DNA from 3 places in the Vreelandella piezotolerans genome. Region 2 is predicted to be linked to each of the others. Evidence: predicted binding sites of a transcription regulator. Region 2 holds the regulator's gene; each other region holds the start of a gene.
What was found. The regulator FliA, encoded in region 2, starts transcription of late flagellar genes. The targets are predictions, from matches to a motif close to CTAAAGTTNNNNNNNNNNCNGCCGATA.
Positions count from the first base shown of each region.

Region 1 (7,950 bases), 1.4 Mb from region 2:
GGTCGCCGCGTCGGAAATGGAGCACAAAGATCGCAATGCGTCGCTGGCCCACTTCATGAAGGCCTTTGGGCGGCTGCGACACGATGTCGATAAAGTGCTCGGCACCTACTTTCACCAGTGCGCCATCGCCATGAGCTGCGACCAGCTAGCCCACGCTGGGCTCTTCCTGGCCTCCGACGGGGTCAACCGGCCCAGCAATTTGCGGGTGGTGTCGCCCCAGCGGGCGAGGCGGATCAATTCGCTGATGATGATGTGCGGACACTACGACGCCTCGGGGGAGTTTGCTTTCCGCGTAGGCTTACCGGGCAAGAGCGGCGTGGGCGGCGGCATTCTAGCCATTGCCCCAGGGCGTGGATCGCTGGCGGTGTGGTCGCCGGGGCTGGATCGCTTCGGTAACAGCCTGCTAGGCGCACGGGCGCTGGAGATGTTCGTACAACGCACCGGCTGGTCCGTGTTTGGCCACTAGGTTTTAGCCACCAAGCGGGGTTAGCTCTGAACGCTCTCTTGCGCTTGCGGCTCTAGGTGCCGAGCCGCTTCCCAGGCCTGCACGTTGCGTTTCACCTCCAGCCCCCAGCGGTAGCCACCCAGCGCGCCGCTTTGCTGAATCACCCGGTGGCAGGGAATCCACAGCGCCACCGGATTCGCGCCCACCGCATTCCCCACCGCCCGAGATGCTGTTGGCGCGCCTAGCGACTGGGCAATGTGCGAATAGCTGGCGAGCCGTCCGTTGGGAATTAGCAGCAGCGCGCGCCATACGTTGAGTTGGAAATTGGTGCCGCGTACGTGTAGCGACAGCGCCCCCGGCGCAGCCGTTTTCCCTGGCTCGAACAGCGCATCGACGGCATAGCGGGTCGCCTCTGGCTGGTGGCGCACCGTACTGCACGGCCACTCAGCGGCGAGCTGAGCCAGCATCCCTGCCTCGGACGTGGCGGCCAGAAACCCCATTCGGCAAATACCCCTTGGCGTCGCTGCCACCAACACCTCGCCAAACGGCGTGGGATGAATGCCATAAACGATCTCCACACCCTCCCCTTGGCGCTTGAACTCGCCGGGTGTCACCGCTTCGAGCGTCACAAAATGGTCGTACAGCCGCGAGCCCCCACTCAGGCCCAGCGCATGAGCGGTGTCGCTAAGACTCTGGGCCGAAGCAATCAGCTGCTTTCCCCGCGCCAGCGTCAGCGCCTGCAAAAAGCGCTTGGGACTAACGCCTGCATAGCGGCAAAACAGCCGCTGAAAATGGAACGCGCTCAAATGCACCTGCGCCGCCACCGTCTCCAAACTCGGCTGCTGGGTGGCGTTGGCCACCATAAAGGCCATGGCTTTTTCTATTCGGGCATAGTCGTTCATCGCGTCGGTCTCTCAGGCATCGTTGCGAACCACCTATCGTGACCCAAGCATAACCAGCGAGCACGCCCAACCCCACCCGAATCTTGCGCACGTCACATATCAATTTTGTGCAATACCCAGATTGCGCCCCGCTTGCACACTATCACCTCCCTTCTGGAGGATCATCATGAGCACATCGCTACTGCTACCCATGTCGGCCTTTGCCCTGGCGGCGTCCATTTCACCGGGGCCGGTCAATATCGTTTGCTTGAGCAGCGGTACCCACTACCCCCTTCATAAAGGGCTCATCTTCGTGACCGGAGCGACGCTTGGGTTCCTTGCGCTGTTTCTGGGCATTGGCGTGGGGCTCTATTCGCTGCTGCATGTCACGCCCTGGCTAGAGGAGGCGCTACGGTGGGCCGGTATCGTGTTCTTACTCTACCTCAGCGTACGTTTATGTCAGCACGATGGACGAGTGAGCGAGCACGACCCCCACAAAGCCCCCGGCTTTATCACCGGCGCGGCCATGCAGTGGCTCAACCCCAAAGCGTGGCTGGCCTCGGCGGCAGGCATTGGCGCGTATACCAACGGCAACGATCCTTACTTGATTGGCCTATTCGCCGCGCTTTATCTACCGATCTGCTGGCTGTCGCTGGCAAGCTGGGTGTACGCGGGGGCGTTTCTCAAACGTTACCTGCACCGGCCTATCGTGCTCCTGACGATCAACCGCTGCTTGGCGGTCGGCTTGGCAGCGAGCACGCTATTTCTACTTCTTGAATGACGGCGCACGGTATTGGTGGGGCGTCGCTGCGACCAGCCGCTTGAAGGTTCGCTGAAAATGGGGCTGATCGTTGAACCCTGCCGTGAGCGCCGCCTCGACGATGGGCTGACCCTGCCTCAGCACCGCCTGCCCTAACTGAATACGCTGATCGATCAAATAGGCATGGGGCGTCAGGCCGTAGTGCTGCTTGAACGCGCGAATCAAATGCCCCGTGCTGTACCCCGTTTGCTGGGATAACTCTTCCAGCGAAATATCGCGGGCGCAGTGCGTGCGCAAATAGTCTGCCACTTGGGCCAGCAGTTCAGGCGTCGGCGCGGGTGCCAGAGGTGGCTCCTCCGCCAGTTCGCTCATCAGCGTAGTGAGATAGGCGGTGACTGCCTGCCGCTTGCGCTCGATCGCGACTTGCTCATCCAACAAACCGCCGGCCATCTCGCAAAACGAGTGGAAGAGACTCGGCCGGCGGATGACCGCAGTCGCAATGTCTTGCCACTCTGGCGCAGGTAGTAGGCCAAGCCCATAGCGCAACTCGCTCATCCAGCGAGCATCCACATACAGCATGAGGTACGCCCAAGGCTGGTTGGCGATGGGGTTACAGGCATGCACCCAGTGAGGGTTCATCATGACCAGGTCACCGGCACGAATCTGATGTGAGGCATCGCGATATCGAAACGTACTGACCCCGGCGGTCACTGCCCCCAGCGACCAATGCGCATGGCTGTGCGGTGCATAACATACCTGCCGCGCATCCTGTATCTTGCGCAGTTCGACGTGGGGCATACGCGCGTCACGCCAGAAAATAGGCTGTGCTCTATTCATGTTCACCTATCCGTCCACCCTCGTCTTGACCGCTGCTCTTCCCCACTAAAGATGGCGATAAATCACCAGAAGACGATGACCCAACCGTTGCCCTAGTAGCTCCGCTTGCTGGGGGCTCACCGCGCCCGTTCTGGGGTTAATCGCCGTGAGAGAAAAGCGTGAAAACCCTTGCATAAAGGAGTAGTCGAGTTGGTTCACGCTGGCCACACTTCCACAGCATGGAAGCGTTTGCGGCATTAGCCCAAACCCGCGCACTAAATCGTAATCTTGATCCATCAGAAGATGCCACTGGGGAAGGGTCAGCTCCTGCCCACACAGGTGACAACGAACGTACTCGAAATTACTACCGCAGTCATGAAACTGCACGTATTCAGACACGGCGGCGTCAAGCGAATCGGCTTCCGGCATCCATTGCCATAACGTCTCCTTAGCACGGGATACCTGCTCCTCAGCCGGCAGGTAATGCGGGTCTGCTGGAATAAAAACGATGTGGTGATCGCTCATAGGGTTCGATCCATGACACATGAAGACGCTTACTGACTACTTCCCAGAACCACTATGGCACTTTTGAGCGGTGCTCTCTATAAAAGTACCGCCATGCCCTAACGCTGCCCGCCGCATGGTCTACGCTGGACAATACCATTTTACATGCACAGTATGGGCCGCCGAAAGGATCGGCAATGCCATTCACGTCAGGAGGACACCATGGCCAGTCAACCCCCGACACATCGGGATGCGGTTAAACTGTTCGCCCGCTTGGGCTACGCCTCGCGGGGGGTCGTGTATTTACTGGTAGGCGGCTTAGCCGCGCTCGCCGCGTTAGGCCAGGGCGGCCAAACCGAAGGCAGTCGTGGCGCACTAGAGAGCGTATTGGCCGCCCCATTCGGCAAAGTAATGCTGGGTATCATTGCCCTTGGGCTAGTGGGCTACGCCACTTGGCGCACTCTGCAAGCGCTTCAAGACACCGACGGCCATGGCAGTCAACCCAAAGGGTTGGCGATCCGCGCGGGCTTGTTGGTCAGTGCCGTAACGCACACGCTGCTGGCTTTTTTTGCGGCTCAGTTGATCGTCAGCTTGGGCGCCTCCGGTGGCTCTGGCAGCGGCTCACAGGATGCCGCTGGCTGGCTGATGCAGCAGCCATTAGGGCGCTGGCTGGTCGCGGCGATAGGCGCGGTCTTGATTAGCGCAGGCATTGCCCATGCCATCAAAGGCTGGAAAGCCAAATTCGACCGCCACTTCTCCATGCCCACTCACGTGCAGCGTTGGGCATACCCCGTCTGTCGCTTTGGCTTGGCGGTGCGGGGTCTCGTCTTTGTGATCGTGGGCAGCCTATTTATCATCGCGGCGTACCAATACAATCCTAGCCAAGCAGGCGGCACGGCGGAAGCCTTGAGCACGCTGAGACACCAAGCCTTCGGCCAGTGGCTGCTTGCGTTCGTTGCCATCGGGCTGTTCGCATTCGGCGTGTATAGCCTCCTCACGGCGATCTATCGCCGCATCAACCCTTCCGTATAGCGACTCGACCCATGGCCTTCACTTCCACGCGAACCAAGCAGTGGTTCGAGCGTATCAACGGCTCGAAAAACATGCTGTGGCTGCTCGCCACGCTCTCTTTCCTAGAGACCATCATTTTGCCGATTCCCATCGAACTCGTGCTGATTCCGCTCATGGCGGTGAATCGTCAACGCATTTGGGCGATGGCCACCGCCACCACGCTGGGCTGTTTAGCGGCGTCCATCGTCGGTTACGGCGTGGGCATGGTGTTGTACCAGTCCGTCGGCACTTGGTTCATCGACTTCATGGGAATGCAGCAAAGCTATCAGGCGTTTCAGAGCTTTTTCGACCAATACGGCTTTGCCGCCATTTTAGCGATTGGCATTTTGCCGATTCCGTTCCAGGTGGCGATGATTACCGCTGGGCTCTCGGGCTACCCGATCGTGCTGTTCGCCCTGGCAGCACTGATGGCTCGCGGGCTGCGCTACTATGGCCTGGCGTGGCTGGTACATCGTTTTGGGCACCGAGTGGAAAGCATGTGGAAACGCCACGCGCTGAAGACCAGCCTAGCGCTGGGCACTGTGGTGCTTCTGTTAGTGCTGGGGATGCAGGCGCTGGCGGGGCTGATCGTGTAGAAAACACAATAGCCGCCAACGTTGGCGGCTATTGATGGGCGCTCGAATCACGTTACTGCACGTAGTAGCCGCTCACTCGCCACGTGCCCTCTTCCAGATGTGGCGTGACGACTTCGACCACGCGTTGGTTATTCGTGAACTGGGTTTGAAAAGCGAACTCTTTGTAGTCGTTGCGCGGCGCCCCAGGCATCGAGGTGTACTGCGACATGCGGATGCGCCGCCGCGACTCGACGCTGCCCAAATCGTTGCGGGCCAGCGTCACCACGCGCTGCAGCATGGTGGGGGAAAGCGGCGTCTTCAACAGCGGCGACGACTTTTCCCAAGCCTGCTCATATTCACCTTGATCGATCGCTTCCAGCCAAGCGAGCGCGGCCGCTTCCGCCGCCTCGGTGGTAGACGCCTGCACATAAGAAGTCATCGCCAGGAGCAACGCAGAAAGAATGAGAGCAAAGGGTTTTGGCATGGCAGCCTCGTATGGCAATCGAATGTGTCGTGCGACTTTAGTAGTTATCGGACCATCACACGATTTCTTTAATCACATTAACCCTAAAGCGCTAGCCAAACTGTGAAAGAGTGCAAACTTGATCGCCGCTTGGCCAAGCCACTCCTACGCCTTCTCAAACCCCAACCGCTCGTTTACTATGCGCCTCCTCATTTATGTCAGCCCTCACCATTAGGCCACTATGTCCGTCAACGCGCTCTACACCGACCTGTCTGGCTACTACGATTTGATGTGCGTCGACATCGACTACCAGGCCCAGAGCAACGCCATTCGTCGTCTGCATCAGATTTTTGGCAACGAAGGCAAACGCCATCTGGATGTCGCCTGCGGCACCGGCCCCCACGTGCGTCATTTTCTGGATGCTGGCTTCACCAGCAGTGGCTTGGACATCAACCAGCCGATGTTGGATATCGCCGCCCAACGCTGCCCAGAGGCAAGCTTCTCACTGCAGGACATGAGCCGCTTCGAGGTCAATGAGCCGCTGGACCTCATCACCTGCTTTCTCTACTCCATCCACTACAACGATGGCCTGGACAAGCTCGGCGACTGCATCGCCAGCGCTCACCGCGCCTTGAACGAGGGCGGCGTGTTCTGCTTCAACGCGGTGGATAAACAGCGAATCGATAACGAGCTGTTCGTCAAGCACACGGCCCAGCAGGCGGAGGAGACGTTCTCTTTCCGCTCGGGATGGCACTACAGCGGCCAGGGGGAGCGGCAGTCGCTGCGGCTGAGCATCGAAAAAACCACGGCGGAGACAACGCAAGTGTGGCATGACGAGCACCCCATGGTGGCCGTCAGTTTTAGCGAACTCATCGCCCTGCTAGAGCCTACCTTCGAGGTGCACGTGTTCGAGCACGATTACCAGACCATCACGCCCTGGGATAACGTCTCAGGCAATGCGATCTTCGTATGTGTGAAGCGCGAGCGCCTCGCTTAACTGTTATCGTTGGGGCGAAGCTGCCGCTGGACGCCCATCAAGAAATTACGCAGCATTTGGTCTTTGCACTCGCGGGAATTCTTGTGGCTGGGCTTGCGGAAAAACGCGCTGAGTTCGTGAGGGCTAAGCGGCAGGCCCATCTGATCGAACACCTCTAAAATATCCTCCGCCTTCATGTTCAGCGCGATGCGCAGTTTCTGGAACACCATATTGTTGTTCAACTGCGCTTCCGGGGCAGGCGGTGGGCCTTCGCGCTTGCCCCGCTTGAAGCTGATGAAACCGTTCAAAAACGCCGCTAGCTCTTTGTTCTTCATGGTCACGAAGGCGTCGTCTTCATCTTTTTTCAGCCATGCCGTCACCTGCTCCTGGGTCACGTTCACGTCCGCCAGGGCGAAGATCTTGACGATGGTGTTGTCTTTCAAATCGAAGGTGTAGCGAATACAGCGAAAAATATCGTTATTGGTCAAAATGGGGTCCTAGGCGTGGGTGAGCGTAGCCAGCAGGTCATCGACTTCTGCTTTCAGCTCGTTATCTTCAATCGTTTCGGCGCTGGCCTGGGCCTGCTGCAAGCGTTCAATGGCCGCCTGGGTGTCGCCCAACTCCACGTGTAGCGACGCCATGGAAAACCCAATCGAAGCGATATGGTCGTTCGACTTCTTCGCGACCGCTTTATCCAGCGCTTTTTGGTAGATGGGCAGCGCGTCCTCTAGCTCTTCGGTGAAATCGGCCAGGGTTTCCCACTGCTCCGGGTGGTCTTTCTCGGTATTTTCGTGCTCGGTGCAGATCGCCTCAAGCTCGGCATACAGCGCTTCAAACGTGGCGCGGTCATCTTTAGCAGCCGCCTTCATCAGCTTTTCGGCGAGCTCGTACACCGCCTTGTAAATTTTGGTGTTAATCATCGACCACGACTCTGTTCATTCGGAAGGGATGCAAAACGCCCCACATGCATGTGCGTTTAGCGTCATGACAGGATTATACCTGGTTGGGATGGAGGCACGGGCAAAGGTGGAGTGGAAATAAACGCGTATTCGAGCGTCGAACGGCTGATTTTACGCTATGCTGCACCACTTTTTTTATTTTCGACACCCCATACGCCACTCTGTCAGAGCTTCTCATGCCCTTTTCAACCCTAGGCTTGTCCCGCCCGCTCGTTCAGGCGATTACTGAACTCGGTTACCAAACGCCAACGCCCATCCAAGAACAAGCGATTCCTGCCATTCTGTCGGGCAAAGATTTAATCGCCACCGCACAAACCGGCACGGGCAAAACCGCGGCTTTTGTGTTGCCGCTGCTGGAACAGTTCAGCAAAGCCGCAGAACCGCTGCGCGGTAAACGCATTCGCGCACTCATCCTTGTACCCACTCGCGAGCTGGCGGTTCAGGTGGACGCCAGCGTGGCGCAATACGCCAAGCATACCCCGCTCACCTCAATGGCCGCGTACGGCGGTGTGGATACCGCG
Region 1 covers NZ_CP048602.1:1,554,619-1,562,568, reverse strand. The annotation lists gene GYM47_RS07165 (glutaminase) at 1-466, shown strand, start outside; gene GYM47_RS07160 (methylated-DNA--[protein]-cysteine S-methyltransferase) at 487-1,347, opposite strand; gene GYM47_RS07155 (LysE family translocator) at 1,514-2,107, shown strand; gene GYM47_RS07150 (AraC family transcriptional regulator) at 2,093-2,923, opposite strand; gene GYM47_RS07145 (hypothetical protein) at 2,969-3,427, opposite strand; gene GYM47_RS07140 (DUF1206 domain-containing protein) at 3,629-4,438, shown strand; gene GYM47_RS07135 (YqaA family protein) at 4,450-5,052, shown strand; gene GYM47_RS07130 (DUF4019 domain-containing protein) at 5,105-5,515, opposite strand; gene GYM47_RS07125 (class I SAM-dependent DNA methyltransferase) at 5,736-6,491, shown strand; gene GYM47_RS07120 (YehS family protein) at 6,488-6,958, opposite strand; gene GYM47_RS07115 (tetratricopeptide repeat protein) at 6,968-7,390, opposite strand; gene GYM47_RS07110 (DEAD/DEAH box helicase) at 7,606-7,950, shown strand, end outside.
Region 1: the regulator FliA is predicted to act here: its motif matches at 5,561-5,587, upstream of GYM47_RS07130 (DUF4019 domain-containing protein).

Region 2 (7,950 bases):
CCTTTCAAACGGCTCTCATACGCCTGCAAATAGAGGTCTTGGAACTGCTCGAACGGGAACTCGGTCGGCACGTTGACCGTTTTAGAAATGGCAGAATCTACCCACTGCTGCGCGGCGGCCTGCACGGCGACGTGCTGTTCGGGCGACACCGAGTCGGCGGTGATGAAGTAATCCGGCAGATCGCTTTCTACCGCATCGGCAGCGATGAAGTGGCGATAGGCGGCCAGCTCGAAGGAGACCACTTCCACCTGCTCCTTGGTCTTTTTGCCGGACTGAATGATGTTGCGGAAATAGCGATGTGAGAACGACGGCTCGATACCATTCGAGGCGTTGTTGCCCATGGAGAGCGAAATGGTGCCCGTCGGGGCAATCGAGCTGTGATGAGTGAACCGCGCGCCGTGCTCGGCGAGCTGCGCCACCAAGTCCGGCTCCAGCTCGGCCACTTTGGCCATGTATTGGCTATAGCGGGCATGCAGAATGCGGCCCGGCACTTTGTCACCGACCTCGTAACCGTCGCTGGCCAGCTGTGGGCGCTCGCGCATCATTTTTGGCGTGATGGTGTGCTCCTCTTCGAGCACCGGCGCCATGCCCTTCTCTTTAGAGAGTTCCAGCGCTTGCTTCCACCCTTCCAACGCGAGGTGACGACTCACTTCCTCAGTGAACGTCAGCGATGCCTGAGAACCGTAGGGTATCTTCAACATGGTCAGTGTCGAACCGAGCCCTAAAAAGCCCATGCCGTGGCGGCGCTTGGCTTCGATTTCGCGCTGCTGTTGGGGAAGCGGCAGTCCGGCGATTTCCACTACGTTATCGAGCATTCGGGTAAAGATCGCCACGACGTTACGATAGCGCTCCCAGTCGAAGCGCGGCTCGGCGCTAAACGGTTCGATCACGAACTTGGTCAAGTTGACCGATCCCAGTAGACAGGCCCCTTCTGGTGGGAGCGGTTGTTCACCACAGGGGTTGGTCGCGCGAATATCTTCACAGAACCAGTTGTTGTTCATACGGTTGACCTGATCGATCAAGATGAAGCCTGGCTCGGCGTAGTCGTAGGTGGAGGCCATGATCGTGTCCCACAGCTCGCGGGCCTTGATCACTTCGACAATGCGGCAGGCCACGCGCCCCTGATCATCCACCGTGTAGCCCTCTTCGATCACCGGCCAGTCGCGGTAAATGATGTCGTCAGCACTAACGTCCTCTTTTTCACCTGGGTGCAGCGGAAAAGCCAGCGGCCAGTCGGCGTTGTGCTTCACTGCTTCCATGAACTCGTCGGTGATCAGCAGGCTAAGGTTAAACTGGCGCAGCCGCCCGGCTTCACGCTTGGCCTGGATGAAGTCCCGCACGTCGGGGTGACCGACATCGAAGGTCCCCATCTGGGCACCGCGACGTCCCCCGGCGGATGCCACGGTGAAACACATCTTGTCATAGATATCCATGAAGGCCAGCGGGCCATTGGTGCCCGCGCCTGCGCCAAACACGAAAGCGCCTTTGTGTCGCAGCGTCGAAAAGTCGTAGCCAATGCCCGCGCCCGATTTCAAGGTCATCCCAGCATCGACCACGGAATCGAGAATATCGCGCATGGAGTCATGGATGGTACGCGAGACGGTGCAATTGATCAGACTGACGGCGGGTTTGTAGGCGTCGGCACCGGCATTGGAGAGAATACGGCCGGCGGGAATCGCGCCGTTCTCCAACGCCCAACGGAACTTGGGCAGCCACTCGTCAGCGTGCTCGCCCTCGACGGCCGCTAGCGCGCGCGCCACGCGTTCGAACGTCGCCGAGACATCCTGATCTACCGGCTGGCCATGGCGATCTTTCAACCGATATTTGGCATCCCAGATCTCTCTTGAGGGGGCCTGCAGAGGGACCTCACTGGATGTCTTCATCGCCTTGGTTGCGGTGTTCATGTCACGAAACTCCTTCACGAGGGATCAATAGCGGCTAAAACGGCCCGATGATACAAGGCATCGCCAGAGAGTATAGCCCCGACTTTCTACTATATCGGCTGCTTTTTTGAGACAAACCCACTAGATATAGAAAAAACAGCACCTTACCCTTTTGATTATTCTCAACACGCTATAGGCTTAGGGTTTTCGATGACGATACGATCTATGAGCCCCACTCGCGCACTCTCTTCCTACGCGTTGTCCACGCTCCTGCTGGCGAACCCGGCGCTGGCGGCCACGTTCAACGTGAGTTCTACCGAACCCCACGGGCACTGGCAGTCGATGGCCCTTAGCCTTGGCGACGAACGCCACTTCCGCGCCGTGGAGACCCACAGCTACTCAGACGCTACGCTCAGCGTGAACACGACCCAGGGTGTCTGCGACCTGCCTTGGCTCGAGATGCGAGTGACGCTGGCGCAACAGCAAGGCGAAAGCCGTGCGGTGAACCTCGTGCCGACGCGGCTACGCATCGACGACCAGCCGATCATCGACACCATGGCGGAGTTCATTACCGAGCGCGGCGATGACGGCTTTTATGCCCATTTCTATTTGCAAGATATGGAGACGCTGATCGAGGAAATGCAGTCGGGGGAACAGCTCTTTCTTGGCTTCGATCAGAACGAGCGGGAGCCTTGGTACATGACCTTTAGCCTGGCGGGTGCAGATGCGGCCATCTCGCGCATGCAAGCGTTGTGCAGTGCGGCCGCCGAGACGGCCCGCACGCCTTAAGTCACGCGCTCTTCGGCGAGTTCTACGCGGTTACGGCCGCTACGCTTGGCTCGATACATGGCAGCGTCGGCCCGGGCCATCAACGTTTTACAGCTATCGCCGGGCTGCCAAATGGCGACACCGATGCTCACCGTGATGGGCTGATCCAGACCGCTGACGTGCAGTGTCGCCACCAGGCTACGCAGCCGCTCAGCCAAGCCGACCGCGGCGTCCATGTCCGAGTGCGTGGCGAGCACCACGAACTCTTCGCCGCCCCAGCGGCCCAGGTGGTCACAGCCACGTAGCGAGGTTTCCACCAGGCGCGCCAGCGACACCAGCACGTCGTCGCCCACGCTGTGTCCGTGGGTATCGTTGATCTGCTTGAAGTGATCCACATCGAATAGCAGCAGCGCAAAGGCAGCGCCGTACCGTTTGGCCGCGACCAGTTCGGCATCGATGGCCTGTTCGATACGGTAGCGGTTCCACACCTGGGTGAGCGGATCGAAGTGGGCGAGCTGCTCCAAGCGCTGATTAGCAGCGGCAAGCGCCTTACGCTCACGCTCTAAATGCATGTTCAGCGTGCTGATCTCGTAAGCGGAGATCGCCAGCGTCAGGTCTTCTCCCAGGTCCATCACCGCCAGGCGCTCGACGCGCTGCCACGCCTCGCTTTTGCCCACTACCTCTTCGCACCAGGCCGCCGACGGCGCCACCATCACCGGGGGTAGCGGTGCCGAGGTCGGTTGCATCGCCCAGTAAAGCGTTTCTACCTGCTCGGGGCGAAAGAAGATCAGCCAGCCGCGCTGAGCCACGCTCATGGGCAGCGGCACGGCCAGAATGCCACATTGGTCTGGCATGTTCAGGGATTCGGTCAAGGGCTCGCTGGCCACGCCACGGGTACACCAAGGCCCGCTGTGTCGATGCGCTTTGTCGAGCCGTTTGACGAACTGAGCGACGACTGCGGCGTCGGGCGTATGACCGTCCGCGTAAACGCTGCCTTTCAGCCACAGTGCAACACCGTGGGCGCGAAACAGCGAGCACCATGTCTCCGCTTGGGCTGACAACAACTCGACGGGGCTTTGCGGCTCGACACGGGCATTCGTCGAGAGCACCAAACTATCTTGTACGCGCTGAAGATAGCGGGCCTCTTGTCGAGCCCTGAGTAGCAAAAGCCGCTGGGTCGCCATCTGGACGAGGGTGCGAACGGCATCGCGGACTGGCGGCGACACCGGATGAGGCGCTGCCGAGTGGCAGAACAGCAAGCCCCACAGCCCGGTGTCACCCTGCATGGCCAGGCTCATCGCACCGCGTACGCCCAACCGTTGCAAGTAGCGCTGACGCTCCGGCGCGGGGGCACGTAAAAAGCAGTGGCGCAAATCGACGCTCTCGCCCTCTGGCGTACACGGCAGCGGCGGTTCTGCATGGGCGCTGGCGTCATGAATCAAACGGATCGGATGGCGCTCGTAGGTGCGGCGCAGCGTGATCGGAAAGTCACTGGCAGGAAAGCGTTGGCCCAGCAGCGCAGGCAGGTGCCCGCCTTGCGCTTCGGCGACGATCAGCCCGTGCCAATCGCTGTCGAAATGACAGACCGAGACGCGATCATGACCGGTGAGCTGTTGCACGGCGGTCACTAAATAATCCAGCAGTTCTTCTTGATGGGTCGCTTCGGCTAGACGCATCAAGCGCTCGTTGACGGTCCCCAGCAGGCGTCGTTTGCCCAGCGGGCTGAGGGGCTCGATTTCGACCACCACGTGGCGATGCGTGCGATAAGCGTGAACCTGCAGGCGCGTGGTGTCATGTAGCCGACGGAAGGCTAGCGGGCTCGCTAACCGCTGGCGTCCATGCAGCTCTTGGCGCAATCGTTGGCTCAACCGCTTGCCCAGCACGGTGGCGGGGGAAATCGCACGGAGCTCGGTGTCTGCCAATCCCAGCAGTTTGTTTAGGTTGCGACTGACCGCCTGAATGCGCCGACTCTCACCGTCGAGCACCATGACGGCGCCAAACGATTGTAGTAGCGAGTGATGCTTCGACACGCAGATAGCCTCGAGATAGTGCTTTACCCCTCGACCTGCTGCCTTAGCAGCAGTTCAACGCGCCGGTTGGCTGCTCGCCCTTCCGAGGTAGCGTTACTTTCCATGGGTTGGGTGTCGGCATAACCGACCGCCCGCATACGTGAAATGGCAATGCCTTGCCGCTCTAATTGGCGCACGACCGCAATGGCACGGCCTACTGAGAGCTCCCAGTTCGATGGAAACCTCGGCGTCGAGATAGGCACGTTATCGGTATGACCTTCAACGGAGATTTGCCCATCGAAAGTCGCCAGCACGGAAGAGAGTCGTTCTAACACATCTTGCCCTTGGGGCGTTAGCACATCGTTGCCGCTGGGAAACAAAAGGCTGTCGTCGATGCGCAGCGTCACGCCCTCTTGACCTTGCGAGACGCTTACACCAGGAATGTCGAGTCCCGCCATATGAGGTTGCAACCCTTCATGGCGTGGCTGAATACCCGTGGCCAAGCTAGCGAGCGGCAGTGAGGTCACGGCGCTGGCGACGCTCAGGGCCTCGCGGCTCTGCCCTTCGCCGCCGCTCGGCGGCGCCAAGGCTAGCAGCAGAACGAACAGCGTGATGAGCAGTGTGAGTACGTCCAAGTAGCTGGTTAGCCAGCTCTCGTCACTCTCACCCACTGCAGCGGGCAGCTCCAGGGCATGCCGTGAGTCGCGGTCAAGCATGGCGCTACCCTTTCAATGCGGAGCCAACGTCGGGGCGGGGTTTGACGTTGGCGTCCCGGATCTCATCATGGTAGTTCGCTACGAAGGAGTTGAGCGTCTCTTCAATGAACGATGGCAAGCGGCGCTTGGTGATCAATGAAATCCCTTCGAGCACCATGTTCATGGTAATCAACCGCTCCTCGGTGCGCCGCTCCAGCTTGACGGCGATGGGCTTGAACACGAGGTTGGCCAGCAAGATACCGTAGAAGGTGGTCAGCAGTGCTACCGCCATGCGGGGGCCGATGACCTGAAGGTCTCCGGCATCCATGACTTCGAGCATGTTGACCAGCCCCACTAACGTGCCGATCATGCCGAAAGCGGGCGCGTAGGTCGCCATGGTGCGAAAAATTTGCGCTTCGGCGTGTTCGCGGGCTTTCAAGCGGGCGATACGCCAGCGCAGCATGTCGAAAATCTCATCCTCTTTGGTATTGGCGATCACAAGTTGAATACCGGTTCGTAGAAACGGGTTGCGGGTGTGCTCGAGCTCCCGTTCGACGGCCCGCACGTCACCTTTGAACCAGAGCCGCGACATGGACACCAGCTCGTTGATGTCGTCCCGCACATAGGTATTCTCACGGCGGAACACCAAGCCCACCAAACGCACCACTCGCAGCACTTCTTTCAACGGATAGCTGATGAAGGTCGCCGCCAGCGTACCGGTGATGACGATGGCCAGTCCCGGCACATTGATAAAACTTTCGGGCGACTCTGCAGTAAAGAACAGCACGCTTACCAGCAGCAACATGCTGGCAAAGATACCGATCAACGTAGATGGGTTCATCAACGGCTCCTCGCCGAGTAGGGTGAGTGGGTATTAGGATTCATCGTGATCGCGTAAACGCGCGCGCAGACGGCTCACCGCCTGACTGTGTAGCTGGGAGACCCGCGATTCGGTGACGCCCAGCACCGCGCCGACCTCTTTAAGGTTCATCTCTTCTTGGTAATAGAGCGCCATCAGCAGCTTTTCACGCTCGGGTAATGCCTCGATGGCCTCGATCAAGGTGTGTCGCTGCTGCTCATCAAGCAATTGGTCAAACGGCCGATGCTGGGCATCGTCACCCGCCGGCTCACCGCCATCGGCGACCAGCTCTTCGAACGGCAGCAGTTGACCACTGTTGGTGTCATTCAACAGCTGCTGGTACTCGCTCAGGGGCATCTCCAGCTCGCGGGCAATTTCACCCTCTTCAGGGGGGCGGCCCAATTGCTGCTCCAAGCGGCGTACCGCATCGTCCACTGCCCGCGCCGAACGACGTACGCTGCGCGGCAGCCAGTCGCGAGTGCGCAGCTCGTCCATCATGGCACCGCGAATCCGCTGGCTGGCGAACGTCGCGAACGTGGCACCCTGGGCAGCATCGAAGCGTCCCAGCGCCTCTAATAGCCCCACCATGCCTGCCTGGATCAGATCATCTAGCTCAATACTTGCGGGCAATCTTACCTGCAGCGTTAAGGCCTGACGTCGCACCAGTGGCATGTATTGGGTCAACAGCTCACTTTGTTTGATCCTGCCTTGTGCTGTATACATCCTCGTGCCTCGCGGCTGAACGGCCTTTACCGATAATTCACTATCACCTGTAGCCCCTGCACCCTCACTGGCCGCTGGCCCGGCGACAGTGCAAACCGAAAGTGCAGCGGCGCATTTGCCAACATGCCTTCCAGCGCAGTGGTACTGCCGCGCATGCCCGACAGTGCCACGCAGCGCTCAGGGTGACACAACCAAGCGTTGACGGGGTGACTCGGTGGGGTGTCGAACCGCCACTGCACGCGCGTTAGCGTCGCTCCTCCCAGCGGGATGCCTGCTGGTGGCGAAATGGCCTGGCTCTGACTGGTGCGGTCGCTCATGGCGACCAACACGCCAGGCACGTCTCGGCTCCAGCTACCCGTTGCCGCCTCGGCGCTAACGACCCACATGATGGTTGCCAGCATCGCTGCGCGGGGGCTCACCCTTTTCACTGTTAACAACTTTACGGCTTTTATCAACGTCTGTCGGGCAAATAGCCTCATACGCGGGCCCTCTATTCGGCGTAGGTCGCTAACGACAGCAAGCCGATCATCTGTCTCAACGTGCAAGCAACAAAAGCTCGATATCCAAATAGTAAGCGGCGGCGTCACGCAAGTTCTCCAGCAGCCCCTGACGCGGCAGGTGCGGTTCATGGAGTGCCAGCAGGCGTCGCGGACCGCCATGCTCTCGCACTTTTCGAAGCACACGGTACATGCTGGCAAAGCCATCGGCATCGCTAGTGACCCATAGCGCCCATCGTGCATGCTCCTTCGCCAGCATGGCCAGCGACGGCGTATCGGCCATGACGACCTGAATCTGCCAATCCTGCGGGTCGCCCGCCCACTGACGCCCCAACGCCGACCACTGCCCCAAACGTCCACGCACTTTATCGACTTGTGCGGCGCCAGTATGCGGTAGCCCTATCACCACCAGCGGCTTTTGAGGGCGCGGTGGCGTCACCGTCGCCGGTTCAGTGGCGGCAGCGACAGTGGGCGCCAGAGCGTCTTGGGTATGCACCGCCGCCTCTTCAGTACTGA
Region 2 covers NZ_CP048602.1:147,126-155,075, reverse strand. The annotation lists gene GYM47_RS00690 (adenosylcobalamin-dependent ribonucleoside-diphosphate reductase) at 1-1,904, opposite strand, end outside; gene GYM47_RS00685 (hypothetical protein) at 2,109-2,672, shown strand; gene GYM47_RS00680 (sensor domain-containing diguanylate cyclase) at 2,669-4,681, opposite strand; gene GYM47_RS00675 (OmpA/MotB family protein) at 4,705-5,376, opposite strand; gene GYM47_RS00670 (motility protein A) at 5,381-6,196, opposite strand; gene GYM47_RS00665 (RNA polymerase sigma factor FliA) at 6,230-6,937, opposite strand; gene GYM47_RS00660 (flagellar protein FlhE) at 6,964-7,356, opposite strand; gene GYM47_RS00655 (hypothetical protein) at 7,472-7,950, opposite strand, start outside.

Region 3 (7,950 bases), 780 kb from region 2:
ACGTTGGATATTTTCAAGGTAGTGGGGGATGTGCTGCACTACTACTTGGTGGATGACAGCCAAAATATCCATGACACCCTGGTGCCCGACATCATTATCGCGGTGGATATCTATCTGATTGCCATCGTGCTGCTGATATTCGGGCTGGGCGTGTATCGATTGTTCGTCTCGCGTATCGACCAAGCCGAGGTGCGTTACCCCGCCCACCCCTTCAACGTCGCCTCGCTGGATCAGTTGAAAGACAAAATCGCCCGCGTGGTGATTCTGGCCGTGATCATCGAGTTCTTCCGCGCCGTGGTGGACATTCGCTTCGCCACACCGCTGGATGCGATCTACTTGGCACTGTCCGTGCTGGCGCTGGCCGCTGCGCTCTACTTGATGAGTTTGGCGCATAAAGGGGAGTAGTTGGCGAGGGCGTGACGTTTCTTGCGCCGCGCTACCCATCCTCCAATAAATCGACGACCAGCTCATTCAACCGTTGCTGAAATTGACCGCCGGGAGAGGGCGGCGTTGGGTCTGACGTAATCACCACCGTCATGTCGCGCTCAGGAATCACATACAGCGCCTGCCCGCCATATCCTCTCCCGTAAGCAACGTCTTCCCCCGCGAGCGTCGTCATAAACCAGCCAAAACCGTAGCCATCACCTGTCCAAGGCGATTGGCCTCTGGGCGTCCAAGAGTGTTCTACCCAACCCTCTGGCAGCACGCGCTGGCCATCGGTCCTGCCGTCATTACGGTATAGCTCCCCAATCGCAATGAGCGCGCGTGGGGAAAGCTGCATGTCGTTCCCACCAAAATAGATCCCTTGAGGGTCCTGCGGCCAAGGGGGAATCGCAATAACGAGCGGCTCGCCCAACAAGCGCTGCGCAAGTGCAAGCGTGCTTTCGCCGCTGGCCTGAGTCAGCGCTGCCGACAGCAAATGGCTGGTGCCAGTAGAGTAGAGCATTCGACCACCAGGACGGTCGACGAACGGGCGTGTAAGCGCATCGTTGACCCAGTGAGCGCTAGCTACCCAAGCGCCGTAGTTGCTGCCGGAGGTGCGCTCCAACCCAGCCTGCTGGGCCAACAGGTGAGCGACCGTGATGTCGTTGACTCGACGATCGGCGCTGCTCGGCACGCTATCGAGTAGCGCTACGAGGGGCTGATCCACCGATTCGATAATGCCTGATTCGATGGCCGCGCCGGTCACGGCGGCCAATACCGTTTTAGAAAGCGACTTGACGTTGGCAGGCTCCGCGACGCCGGGACCGCCCTGATGATGCTCATGAATGATCGTACCGTCATGTGCCACCACGACGGTGTGTAGACGATCGAGGGTTCGGGCCTGTCGATCGAGTGCTTGCAGCGCCTCCGATGAAGGGGCTGACGCAAGGACCGGCGTAACGGTCAACGCACTTATTGCACACGCCAGCATAAAAGCCGTCGTTTTCATGGCGATACCTGAGAAGAGAGTGGTACGGCTCTGAAAGCCATGCACAGACAAGGTTCCCTCAGCGGAACGCTGAAGGACATTACGCAAACCGATGAAAAGCCTGCTACGCTAAAAGCACCCGTTGAAGGGAAGCAACCCTTTGATTTCCATGAAACGCAAAAGCAAGGAGTGCCATTATGCGTAACATCATCTATATCATCGGTCTGATCGTTGTCGTGCTGTTTATTCTTTCGCTGTTAGGGCTGCGCTAAGCGGTTCTCTCAGATCATAAGCATTAGTACTGAAATATCAGTGCTAACACAGCGCGACATCAGCATCTGCCAACGCCCGCTTCCTCAGCGGGCGTTTTCATATCGCTAATGATGCTCAAGCGCAGTCGGCGGCGCCTTGACCAAACATATCGAACATTAGCTCTCGGCCCAATGGCGTCAATACCAAGCGGTCATAGTCATTGAACATGGCGGCGTCGCTCTTTTCCAAGGTGGTTTGGCAAATCGCCCAGCGCGGGTGCTGCTGGCGAAGCCTATCCAGCTCTTGGCGGGACAGACCTCGCTGTGTCAGTGTGATGGTTTCGAGCACGTGTCCGCTCTCATACAGCATTTCGGCTACGCTGGAGAGACAGTGTCGTAAGCTGCGCTGAATATGGAAGGAGGCAGTCGACGCAGAGGGTAACGCTTCGGCGGGCATGGGGGAGGCTCCTGCATTCGCAGCAAAATGGGTGTGCTGCAGTGCATTATAATGCAGGAGGGGGATTAGACCAAGGTCTATATTTTGTGAGGCTCTCAGCGCTTTCTGAGCGGTACCCATAGCTAACTGTCAAGAAAATGAAGTCTTTAAGGTCTATGGTTGATACAAGTTATCCAATGACTGGCGTGAGATTCTTCATGTTACTTGTTTTTACATATAGAAACTTAAAAGTTCGTCATACTGGTTAAGTAGTGCTGTGCACTGCCGAAAAATATAAGATAAAGAAAACGGTTAATGATGTTAAGAAATGTCGACTGCGCTAGAAAATACGTTGCCTCTTGATTAGGAGTGACTAATAGCGAGTAAAAACGCACCAATAAAGGCTTGATTATGGCTTCTATTACATCGTTAGGTATTGGTTCTGGCTTGGATCTCAATGGCTTACTGACGCAACTGCAGCAGGCGGAACGTTCCAAACTCGAACCCATCCAGGAACAGATCGAAACAGAGCAGGCGCAAATTTCTGCTTATGGGCAGTTGCAAAGCGCGCTCTCTGCTTTTCAGGCGTCGGCTAAAGCATTGAACGAGCAGGACGCTTTTCAAAGTCTAAGTACGAGTGTGGAAGGGGGTGCCGTTGCTGCTGTGAGTAGCAATGATGCCCAGCCAGGCCAGTACGATATCCAAGTCGATCAGCTAGCCACGGCAGGCAGTTTAGTCACGGAGCGTTTAGACGCCCCGGATGTGGCACTCGTCTCTGGTCAACAAACGCTGTCTTTTTCTCTCGCTGATGGTGCCATAGACCCCATTGTGATCGAGGATGGAAGCACGCTCAATGACATGCGGGATGCTATCAACGCACAAAGCGATGGACGTTTGAGTGCTTCGATCATTAATGATGGGGAAGGGTATCGTCTTTCTGTGAATGCAACGGAAACAGGAGCTGCGGCCAGCATTCAAAGTACCAATTTTTCGCAAATTTTAGACGCGAATGTTGCCACTAGCGACACGCAGGTGGTGCAAGCAGGTCAGGATGCGGCGTTCAATGTCAACGGTATTGATATCGTCAGTGCCACCAATCGCATTGAGGATGCTATTCAAGGCGTGACGCTGACCCTATCAGAAGCCAACGCCAGCAGCACTTTGACGGTTTCTCAGGACAGTGAGGCAATTCGTGAGCAGATAACGGCGTTTGTCGATGATTACAACGCGCTGAAAAATACCATTGGCAGCCTGACTGCCTATAATCCGGAAAGCGATAGTGCGGGCGAGCTGAATGGTGACAGCGCCACACGGGCAGTCGAAACTACCTTGCGCCAAGCACTAAGCCGTAGCCTGGGTGGGGATGGCTTCAATATGCTCTCCGATATTGGCATCTCTCTTCAGTTGGATGGAACGTTAGCAATCGATGATGAGCAGCTTGATGGCATCATCGCTAATCAACCCGATCAGTTAATGGACTTCTTTGCAGGCACCTCCAGTGAGAATGGCATGGCAGGACAAATTTCAGCGACGGTCGAGCAGCTCGTCGGGCCAAGCGGACGACTGGAAAACGCTGTGAGCAGCTCGGAGCGTCGGGTTTCGTCGCTAAACGATCGCTTCGCGACAACGGAAAGCCGTATCGACCAAACGGTTGAGCGCTACCGGGCTCAGTTCGCTGCGATGGACAGCATGGTAGGTCAAATGAATCAGACCAGCGCCTACCTGACTCAGCAGCTTGCGACACTAGGCCAGATAGGCCAAAACTAAACTCGAATACGAAGTCATGTTGGCCTAGAGTATCCTCTAGGCCTTTTTTAGCTCTTTGATCCTTGCAAAGCTAAAGTTTTTTCCACCCTGCCGATAATCTACTCAGTCTATAACTTTTAAACGAAAAGGAGCTGAGCCACATGGCGACGATTACCTCTCTTGGCGTTGGTTCAGGTTTGGATTTGAATGGCCTGTTGACTCAGCTTCAAGCGTCTGAGCGGCAGAAGCTAACGCCGCTCACGCAGCAACAGAATACTCAACAAACCAAAATATCGGCGTACGGTCGCCTGCAGTCGGCAATGGATCGTCTGCAAGAGTCGATTACTGCGTTGAACGATGCTTCTACGTTTAAGCAGCAAAAAAGTACGGTGACTGGCGAAGGGGTCAGCGCGACAGCAGGAGAGTCGGCTAACGCTGGACGTTACGATATCAATGTGACACAGCTGGCACGGGCGGGCAGCGTGGCGTCTAACAGCGTCACGATGGATCAAGTCCTGGCTGCCAGCGACACCACTCTAACGTTAGATTTTGGCGCCACCTATACCGACGGCGCGTTCGATCCAAATGCGCCGGCCTTGAGCAGCAAAACGATCAATATTTCTGCGGGCAGCACATTAGCTAGCGTGCGTGATCAAATTAATGCCGATGCAGACGCTGGCGTGACGGCCTCTATCGTGAATGACGGTACAGGCTATCGGCTAGCCTTGAGCTCAAAAGAAACCGGTAAAGAAGCTTCGATTATTGGTTTTTCAGGCCTAGATGGTCTGTCCATGGATACCAGTACACGACGTGCAGGCCAGGATGCCGCTCTGGAAGTGAATGGCATTGCGATTACAAGCAGTGGCAACCGGGTGGAAGGTGCTATCCAAGGCGTAACGCTCGACCTGACAGCGGCTTCACAAATGCCCGTTAGTCTTGTCATTGAGCGCGATGAAGACTCTTTAAAAGAAGCCATTAAGGAGTTTGTCAGCACCTACAACGAAATGAAGTCCACCGTAGGCCGTATGACAGCGTTCAATGGTGAGGGAGAGACATCTGGCGAGCTGCTAGGTGACCGCACCGTACGCACGGTTGAAACACGGCTAAGCCGTGACGTGACCAATCCAGTTGGTACTGGCGACTTTACTCGTTTGGCGCAGTTTGGCATCGCGATCGATGAGCGTGGCCGTCTTCAGATAGATGATACGAAATTGGACGAGGCAATCTCCAACAGCCCTGAAGCTCTCAGCGCTTTTTTTGCAGGTGAGTCATCAGAAGAGGGGTTTGCGGGCAGGTTGAGCGCGACGCTCAAGTCGATTACCGGTGACGATGGTTTGATTCAAACTTCTGTGAACAGCGCAGAGCAGCGAATCGACAATCTCAAGGAACGGAAGGCCAGAATGGAGCTGAGCATCGAGCGCAACATCTCCCGCTATCGTACTCAGTTCGCTCAATTGGATGGCATGATCGCACAGATGAACTCGATGGGCTCCTACCTAGCACAGCAGTTCAGCATGCTGAACGCCATGCAGAATAATAACTAAGCTGGTTACATTGTTTTACAAAAAAAGCGCTTAATTTTTTAAAGATTCTGACTGGCCTGCCGTTAATTAAAATAACGGCGGTTGACCGCCGCAAAGCAGGCCTGATGGCCAGTTAATCTTCAAGGAGCACTTCCATGTCTGTGATCAATACGAACATCACTGCCCTGATCGGTCAGAACAACCTGTCTAACTCCCAGGCCATGCTGTCCAAAGCGCAAGAGCGTCTGTCTTCTGGCCTGCGTATCAACAGCGCTGCCGACGACGCTGCTGGTCAAGCCATCGCTAACCGCATGACCGCCCAAATCACCGGCATGCAGCAGGCTCAGCGTAATACCAATGACGGTATTTCTCTGGCACAAACCATGGAAGGTGGTCTTAACCAAATCAGCGACAACCTGCAGCGTATCCGTGAGCTGGCGGTTCAAGCTGCTAACGATACCAACACCGCAGAAGACCGCGATTCTATTCAGCTTGAAATCGATGAGCGCGTATCTGAGATTACTCGTGTAGCGAATGCAACCAGCTTCAACGGCACCAACCTTCTGAATGATTCAGCTACAACGCTGAATATCCAAGTTGGAGCCAACACTACCGCTGGCGTTGACGAACTGAGCATTGGTTTGGTCGATGCTACCGCAAGTGGGTTGAGTGTTGGTGCTCTGGATGTATCCAGTTTCTCGACCGCACAAACTGCTATTGACTCCGTTGATACGGCTCTGCAATCTATCGATGATAGTCGTGCAACCCTTGGTGCGACTATTAACCGCTTCGAATCAGTGCTTGAGAACCTGACAACTGACGTCACTAACTTGTCAGAAGCTCGTTCACGTATTCAAGATGCCGATTACGCTGTTGAGGTATCCAACCTAACGCGTGCGCAGATCCTACAGCAGGCGGGTACCTCGATGCTGGCCCAGGCCAACCAGACGCCTCAGTCTGTTCTGTCCCTGCTGGGCTAATAGCCACTCTAAAGCAAGAAATAGCAGCGAAGGCTGGCCATTGGCCAGCCTTTTTTGTGCCTGCACTTCAGGTATGATGATGAAAACTCATCATTAGCCCAGAGCGCCACCGAGGTAGTCATGGCTCGCAAGCAAGCAAAAAAAAATCAAAGCAAGAAAAATGGCCAAGTAACTCCTACTAGCCAATCATTAGCCCGTATGACAACAGCTTTTGATAAAGCTTATAAAGCCAGCCAGCTAACACAAGCATTGAACATTGCGGGGGCAATGACCCAGCAGTTCCCCTCTAGCGCTTTAGGATGGGTTGCTAAGGCTGATACTTACGCACGTTTGAAGCAGTTCGCTGATGCCATCAGTTGTATGCAGCAAATCGACAAGATTATGCATCAAGTCCCGAGTGAATATCAGCTGAAACGTGCACAATACCAAGTCCTCGGCGGGCAAGCATCCGACGCGATTCCTACCCTTTTGAGTTTAGTGAAGCAGCAAGACAAAAACCCTGACATTTTTTCATGGCTGAGTCAGGCCTATCATGTCCAAGGTAAAAATGACTTGGCACTGCAAGCTAACGACAAGGCGATACAATTGGATCGTAGCAATGTGGATACATTGCTTTGGCGCAGCCGTATTTTAGATAATCTACGGCGGCCGGGTGAGGCCAAGAAAACATTGCTTGAAGTTAAGAAGTTGGCGTCTAATAAATTGAGTGTTAATAATCATCTAGGCAGCTTGGCCATGCGAGAAGGAGAATACAGGGAGGCTGAACAATATTTTCAAGCAGAGCTGAGCCTACAAGATAATAGCCAGGTGTTTTCGAATCTAATTATTGCGCAACACTATAACCCGGAAAATACTGCCGAGCAATTAAAAGAGATTCATCAGCAGTGGGCAAAAAAATATCAGCTCAAAAATATGAATGGGGCTTTTAAGCCGGCACGGCCTAATAAAAAAATACGGCTAGGCCTGCTCTCAGGTGGCTTTAGAGTTCACCCCGTTGGCCAAATGGTACTACCTGCGCTGGAAAATCTGTCTTCCGACGAGTTTGAACTATTTTTTTACAGTACCAATCAAGTTCAAGACTCTATCACTGAAAAAGTGATCGCTCTAGCCAGTCAATGGAGGGTCGTCGAAAATGTCACTAACCAGTATTTAAGTGACGTTATTAAGTCTGATGGTATTGATATTCTTTTAGACATGAATGGTGGGGGGGATGGTTCAAGGTATCAAGCCATTTCAAGCAAGCCTGCGCCTCTCATTGTAAAATGGGTAGGCATGCAAATTAATACGACCGGGCTGGATGCCGTTGACTATTTCTTGAGTGACCATTTTGAAACCCCCCACGGCAGCGACCATCTATACACTGAAAAACTGATTCGTTTGCCGGATGATTATGTCTGCTACCACTTACCGGAATACATGCCATCGGTAAGCAGTTTGCCTGCGCTTGGTAATCAATTTATTACCTTTGGTTGCTTGAATAACCCGGCAAAGCTATCTCCCCCCCTTATTAAAGAGTGGGCTCAGCTTCTTCATGAAGTTCCAAGTAGTAGGCTATTGCTAAGAGGTATTCAGTTTGAGGGAGATAATTTCAAGCGTAAGATCG
Region 3 covers NZ_CP048602.1:3,309,738-3,317,687, reverse strand. The annotation lists gene GYM47_RS15185 (YqhA family protein) at 1-405, shown strand, start outside; gene GYM47_RS15180 (serine hydrolase domain-containing protein) at 437-1,432, opposite strand; gene GYM47_RS15175 (hypothetical protein) at 1,799-2,119, opposite strand; gene fliD (flagellar filament capping protein FliD) at 2,510-3,865, shown strand; gene fliD (flagellar filament capping protein FliD) at 4,006-5,388, shown strand; gene GYM47_RS15160 (flagellin N-terminal helical domain-containing protein) at 5,523-6,347, shown strand; gene GYM47_RS15155 (FkbM family methyltransferase) at 6,468-7,950, shown strand, end outside.
Region 3: the regulator FliA is predicted to act here: its motif matches at 3,935-3,961, upstream of fliD (flagellar filament capping protein FliD).